Regions from separate parts of the Mycobacterium sp. ITM-2016-00316 genome, predicted to be linked through region 2. Evidence: riboswitches for the same ligand, from Rfam matches in the RefSeq annotation. Region 2 holds a riboswitch; the other holds the start of a gene.

Region 1 (3,404 bases), 580 kb from region 2:
CGCCCAGCTCGTCGAACAGCTTCTCGTGCTTGGCGAACGCGTCCTTGTAGAACACCTTCACCGCGTGGCCGAACACGATGGGGTGGCTGACTTTCATCATGGTCGCCTTGACGTGCAGCGAGAACATCACGCCCGTCTTGTAGGCGTCCTCGATCTGCTCCTCGTAGAACTCGATGAGCGCCTTCTTGCTCATGTACATGCTGTCGATCACATCGCCGGCGTCGAGCTTCACCTCGGGCTTGAGCACGGTTTCGCCCGCCGAGGTCTCCAGCACCATCTTGACCTTGCGGTCCTTGTCCACCGTCAGCGACTTCTCGCCGTGGTAGAAGTCGCCGTCCTTCATGGTCGCCACGTGGGTGCGCGACGCCTGCGACCACGTGCCCATGCTGTGCGGATGCTTGCGGGCGTACTCCTTGACGGCCTTGGGGGCGCGGCGGTCGGAGTTGCCCTCGCGCAGCACCGGGTTGACCGCGCTGCCGAGGATCTTGGAGTACCGCTCCTTGATCTGCTTTTCTTCGTCGGTCTTCGGGTCACCGGGGAAGTCGGGGAGGTCGTACCCCTTTTCCTTGAGTTCCTTGATGGCGGCCAGCAACTGGGGCACCGAGGCACTGATGTTGGGCAGCTTGATGATGTTGGCGGCCGGATCCTGGGTCAGCGCACCGAGCTCGGCGAGGTTGTCCGGCACCTTCTGCTCATCGGTCAGGCGGTCACTGAACTCGGCGAGGATGCGCGCCGCCACGGAGATGTCGCTGGTCTTGATGTCGATCCCGGCGGCGTCGGCGAAGGTCCGGATGATCGGCAGGAAGGCATAGGTCGCCAGCAGCGGCGCCTCGTCGGTCAACGTGTAGATGATGGTCGGATGCTCGGCGCTCATGTGTACTCCCGGCGTCACTGTCGTGTCAGATGCAGCGAAAGTCGTTTCTGCCGTGATTCATTGAGCAGAGGCGCTCTCGCACCAGCGGGCCGCCCGCGGCCGTTCTGTCGATGGTCCCGGGCTGCCCTCACCGGCAACACTACAAGGGCCGACGAACCGGCGAGGGGTCAGCTTTGACTACTGGCCAGTAGCTATTTTGTGGCCGCGCGACACCTCCGACAACCAGGTGGCATCGGGTCAACGTCGTGAGTTAGGCTTCATATCGGTCATGAGTGCCAGCATCTAGCCCCGGCTTGCTGGCCGGCAACCCTCCAACCGCGGTGGGGTGCTCCGGGTGAAGACCAGGTTGAGCAGTCGAATGGCGACTGCCGGCAAGCGCGGGTCCGCACCGACGGGCCCCCAGACACAGATGGAGGTTCGTTCCCGTGAGCACGCCACAAGATCCCACCACCTGGTCTTTCGAGACCAAGCAGGTACATGCCGGCCAGACCCCCGACACGGCGACCAACGCCCGGGCCCTGCCGATCTACCAGACCACGTCCTACACGTTCCGCGACACCGACCACGCGGCCGCGCTGTTCGGACTGGCCGAGCCCGGCAACATCTACACCCGGATCATGAATCCGACCACCGATGTCATCGAGCAGCGGGTGGCGGCCCTCGAAGGCGGTGTCGCGGCGCTGTTCCTGTCCTCCGGGCAGGCCGCCGAGACGTTCGCGATCCTGAACCTGGCCGGCGCCGGGGATCACATCGTGTCGAGCCCGCGGCTCTACGGCGGCACGTACAACCTGTTCCACTACACGCTGCCCAAGCTCGGTATCGAGGTCAGCTTCGTGGAGAATCCCGATGACCTGGAGTCCTGGCGCACCGCGATCCGGCCCAACACCAAGGCATTCTTCGCCGAGACCATCTCCAACCCCCAGATCGACATCCTCGACATCCCCGGCGTCTCGGGCGTGGCCCACGAGCAGGGCATACCGCTGATCGTCGACAACACCATCGCCACCCCGTACCTGATCCAGCCGATCGCCCACGGTGCCGACATCGTGGTGCACTCCGCGACCAAGTACCTCGGCGGTCACGGCACCGCGATCGCGGGCGTCATCGTCGACAGCGGCACCTTCGACTGGACCCAGGGCCGTCACCCCGGTTTCACCGAGCCGGACCCCAGCTATCACGGGGTGGTGTTCTCCGAGCTCGGCCCGCCCGCGTATGCGCTCAAGGCGCGTGTGCAGCTGCTGCGCGATCTGGGATCGGCGCTGGCACCGTTCAATGCCTTCCTCATCGCCCAGGGCCTGGAGACGTTGTCGTTGCGCATCGAACGGCATGTCGCCAACGCCCAGCGGGTGGCCGAATACCTGTCCGGGCGCGAGGACGTCATCTCGGTGAACTACGCCGGCCTGCCCACCTCACCCTGGTATGAGCTGGGCCGCACAATTGCCCCCAAGGGCACCGGCGCGGTGCTGGCCTTCGAACTGGCCGGGGGCATCGAAGCCGGGAAGGCCTTCGTCAACGCGCTGACCCTGCACAGCCATGTCGCCAATATCGGCGATGTGCGGTCGCTGGTCATCCACCCGGCCTCCACCACCCATCAGCAGCTGACCGCTGAGGAGCAGCTCACCACCGGCGTCACGCCCGGGCTGGTGCGCCTCGCGGTGGGCATCGAGGGGATCGACGACATCCTGGCCGACCTGGACCGGGGGTTCGCCGCGGCCCAGGCCTTCTCCGGTGCCGGCCAGAGTGTCGCGTCGGTGTGAGGCGGCCCGATGACCATCTTCGACATACTGAGCGACGTGCCGACTCTGCCCGCAGAAGGTGAGCTCGGGGTCGTCCACATCGGCGCCCTGACGCTGGAAAGCGGTGTGGTCCTCGACGATGTATCGATCGCGGTGCAACGCTGGGGCGAGCTGAACCGCGAACGCGACAACGTCGTCATGGTGCTGCACGCACTCACCGGCGATTCGCACATCACCGGCCCGGCGGGCCCCGACCATCCGACACCGGGCTGGTGGGACGGCGTGGCCGGGCCCGGCGCGACGATCGACACCGACCGCTGGTGCGCCATCGCCACCAATGCGCTCGGCGGTTGCCGCGGTTCCACCGGGCCCAGCTCTATCGCTCCCGACGGAAAGCCCTGGGGCTCAAGGTTCCCGGCGATCACCATCCGCGACCAGGTCAATGCCGATCTCGCCGCGCTGGCCGCGCTAGGGATCACCGAGGTGGCCGCGGTGATCGGCGGCTCGATGGGTGGTGCACGGGCACTGGAGTGGATCGTCGGGCACCCGGACACCGTGCGCGCCGGACTGGTCCTGGCGGTCGGCGCTCGCGCCACCGCCGATCAGATCGGCACCCAGAGCACCCAGGTTGCCGCGATCAAGGCCGACCCGGACTGGAACGGCGGCGACTACTACGACACCGGCCGCGGCCCGGCCGCGGGTCTGGAGATCGCGCGACGCGTCGCGCACCTCACCTACCGCGGCGAGGCCGAGCTGGACTCCCGGTTCGGCAATGACGCCCAGGGCGACGAGGA
Region 2 (3,404 bases):
GCCCGCCATCGAGGGTGCAGTGTTGCGGTGGCGTACTGCGCAGACTCGCGCACGATCGCCTCGGCCAGATAGTCGGTCGCCGATGCATCGAGGTGGCGACGAACAAGTTCGTGGAGGTCACTCGGCGACCAGCCCGCCTCCCACGCCCGGCCGATGGCACCGGCCATGGCGACTTCGGCGGCGGTATCGAGGTCACGGGTCCAGCCGGAAAACTCCTGGATCAGCTCAGCGGCGTGGACATCGGCGTCGTGGTCGGGACAGTTCGCCGAGGCGTACAACGCCGCGACGAGGTGGTCGAGTAGGACGATGCGGTCATGGCCCGGCTCGGGCTCGCGGTGGTCATGCTGAAATGAGGCGCGGCGGCGGGCCTTCTGCTTGGCCGCGCGCTTCTGGCGGTTGTGTCGGCTCATGTCCGGATTGTGTCGGAGGGGTACGACAGGTCACTGGTCGCTCGGGTACGCACGTTGGCGGTGCTCGGACCGTCGATGGGTGGCGCGGCGACGGCGATGTCGATACGAGCATCTGCAACGGTCTCCTTGTCAACTGACGATGCAGGGCCCGTTCGCCCCGGCATGATGGGTGTCATGGACCGAACCTGGGTGAACCGGCCGATGCGCGCCGTCGGGGCAATTCTCGCCGTGGTCGCGGCGCTGCTGTTAGCGCCGGCCGCGGGCTTCGCGCATGCGGCGGTCGCGGCGCCTGCCGGCGATGTGATCTCCATCGGTGACCCGCATGCGGTCGGGCAGGTCGATCTGTATCTGGATCCGCTGTGCCCGTTCAGCGGTCAGCTGATCCAGGAACAGGGGGACGATATCGGGCAGCGCATCGAGAACGGCTCGCTGCATGTCAACCTGCGGTTGGTGAACTTCCTCGAAAAGTATTCGGCCAGCGGCACATACGACAGCCGGGCCATCTACGCGGCGTTCGTGGTGGCTGGGCAGTCACAGTCCAGCGATGTCACATGGCGTTTCGTGCAGCAAATCTTCTCCGCCGAGCACCAGCCGCACGAAGGTGGCTCCACCGATCTGGACAACAACCAGCTGGCTGATCTGGCCGCCGGTGCGGGAGCCCCACCGGCCGCCCTCGACCTCATCAGGATCGGCCTGCCGATCGGTTACGACGCGCGGGTGATCGCGGCCAATAACCTCGCTCTGCTGCACCAGTTTCCGGAGCCGGGGGTTCCACTGGTGTTGATCGACGGGCAGCCCATCGATGGGAATTCGGACTGGTTGGGTCAGGTCGCGGGCTGACCCTCACGGGCGGCCCAAAGGAAACGTCGGACCAATCAGCTGGGCGAATGCCTCCCGCGACGCGGCCGGTCCGGGCGGCCATGCCTGCTGCCACTCCCGCAGGGGCACATCGGCGTCGGGTTCGAATCGTGCCGTCATGAGCCGGTACTCGTGATCGCGCCAACCTTTCAGCCGCCAGTCACCGCCGGCGAACTCGCTGAGCCGTTCGGCCTGGCGCTGTTGAACTTCCGGAGACGCGCCACCGCGCAGCCCGATGCCGTTCATCAGGCTGTGCCGCCCCAGTGCGAAGGGGCGGAATCCCCACACCTGGGCGATCGCGTCGTTGACGGAGCGGCAGTCCGCGCAGGCCAGCCAAGACCACCGCGAGATTCCGCCTGCCGTGGCGCGGAAGCAGACGATGCACAGGTCGTCGTGACGCGAGACGTCGACACCCTCCCACTTCTGCGGGGAGTCTTCGTGGCGGCAGGATTGCCACAACGTGCGCTGCACCGGTCCGCGCAGGCCGCCGCACGGAATATGTACCGAGAGTTCGGTGATGCGTTCGCGCAGAGCAGCATCCGCCGCTGTCAGGGGTTGGTCGGTCATCGTTCGCCGTTCCTGGCGGCGCCGCGTTCGGGCGCCCACCGCTTGCACTGTCGTGCCCGCTCTTCCCCTGGGGCACCGTGCGGTGGCGCGCGGTTGCCGGGACGACGGGCCAGGTACCCGAACAGTCGTCCGCTCGTGAGCTGTCTCCGAGGATACGGCTCCACTCCGACATGTCGGTGTCCCGCGATATCCTGAAGACAGATTCCAGACCTGCCCGCCGAGTTCATCGGCGCGAGGCGATGGTCGGCACACACCACTGATGGGCCGCCTTTGACGAGGCGGACGAAGGAGGTACCGATGAATGGTTACGACGTAATCGGCGATGTCCACGGCTGCGCCGACGACCTCGAGGCATTGCTTGCCCTGATGGGGTACGCCGTCCGCGAGGGCGCCTACCGGCACCCCGACCGCACCGCGATCTTCGTCGGCGACCTCATTGATCGCGGGCCCGATCAGCTGCGGGTGCTGCAGACGGTCAAGGCGATGATCGACGCCGGCAGCGCGCGAATGGTGTTGGGCAACCACGAGTTCAACGCACTCGCCTACGCCACCGAGTGGCCGCGCGGCTCGGGCAAGTACCTACGGCCGCATGACGACCCCGGCAATCCGGACGCGGCGAAGAATGAGAGACAGCATGCGGAGTTCTTGCGTCAGGTGACGGGGCAGGCGCGCGCGGAGTACCTGGCCTGGTTCCGGACGCAGCCGCTGTGGCTGGACCTGGGTGGGATCCGGGTGGTGCATGCCTGCTGGCATGAGGCGTCGATGGCGGCGCTCGGTGATGACCGGATCAGTACCGATGAGCAGCTGGTGCGGGCTTCGACGAAGGGCGACCCGATGTATGAGGCGGTGGAGACGCTGCTCAAGGGACCCGAGATCAGTCTGGTTGAGCATCGTCAGCCGCCTTACCTCGACAAGGACGGGCACTCCCGCGGTGCCGCCCGGCTGCGGTGGTGGAATGGCACGGCGACAACGCTGGCCGACCTCGCCGAGATCAGCAGCACCTTCACGACCCAGCACGGCGATCCCTACCCGCCGCTACCGGATATCGAAGTGTCACAGGACTACGTCTACGACGAACAGATCCCGGTGTTCTACGGGCACTACTGGCGCCAAGGCTCGCCGCGGCATCTGCACGACTGGACCGACTACGCCGCGTGCGTGGACTTCAGCGCGGTCAAGGGCGGGGCGTTGACGGCGCACCGGTGGTCGGGGGATACGCAGATTGATCCGGCCCACTACGTGTGGGTCGGCAGCAGCGTGGGGTGAACGGAACGGGTTGGTGGATCACCGGGGCAGTCATCTCCGCCGTCGCGAAACCTCCGTGACCGTCAGCAGTCCGGCGCGTCAACCATTGGCGCGAATGTAGGCCGCGAACCCGGGAATGGTGAATCGCAGCTTGCCGCGCCCAACCGCCTCGATATAGCCGCCGTCGATCAGCTGCTGCCGGGGTCGGCTCACCGCGGTCGTCGCTACCCCGAGTTCGGCGGCGATCGCCGCGCGCTCCACCGGGCCGTCCCCGACTTCGGCCATGGCCGCCAGGAACCGCTGCTGCTCGGGTGTGACGCGGGT

What was found. Region 2 has a riboswitch for S-adenosylmethionine ahead of C6A86_RS08695 (hypothetical protein). Riboswitches for the same ligand answer to the same signal wherever they lie in the genome.
Region 1: linked by a shared signal. The riboswitch ahead of C6A86_RS05890 (bifunctional o-acetylhomoserine/o-acetylserine sulfhydrylase) and the one ahead of C6A86_RS08695 (hypothetical protein) in region 2 are both predicted to bind S-adenosylmethionine.

Annotation. Positions count from the first base shown of each region.
Region 1 covers NZ_CP134398.1:1,224,395-1,227,798, reverse strand. Annotated here, with positions in the region: gene C6A86_RS05895 (NADP-dependent isocitrate dehydrogenase) at 1-874, opposite strand, end outside; SAM riboswitch class IV at 1,139-1,258, shown strand; gene C6A86_RS05890 (bifunctional o-acetylhomoserine/o-acetylserine sulfhydrylase) at 1,300-2,631, shown strand; gene C6A86_RS05885 (homoserine O-acetyltransferase) at 2,641-3,404, shown strand, end outside.
Region 2 covers NZ_CP134398.1:1,800,689-1,804,092, forward strand. Annotated here, with positions in the region: gene C6A86_RS08685 (DUF2786 domain-containing protein) at 1-410, opposite strand, end outside; gene C6A86_RS08690 (serine/threonine protein kinase) at 600-1,250, shown strand; gene C6A86_RS08695 (hypothetical protein) at 1,254-1,835, opposite strand; SAM riboswitch class IV at 1,869-1,976, opposite strand; gene C6A86_RS08700 (metallophosphoesterase) at 2,133-3,101, shown strand; gene C6A86_RS08705 (ATP-binding protein) at 3,180-3,404, opposite strand, start outside.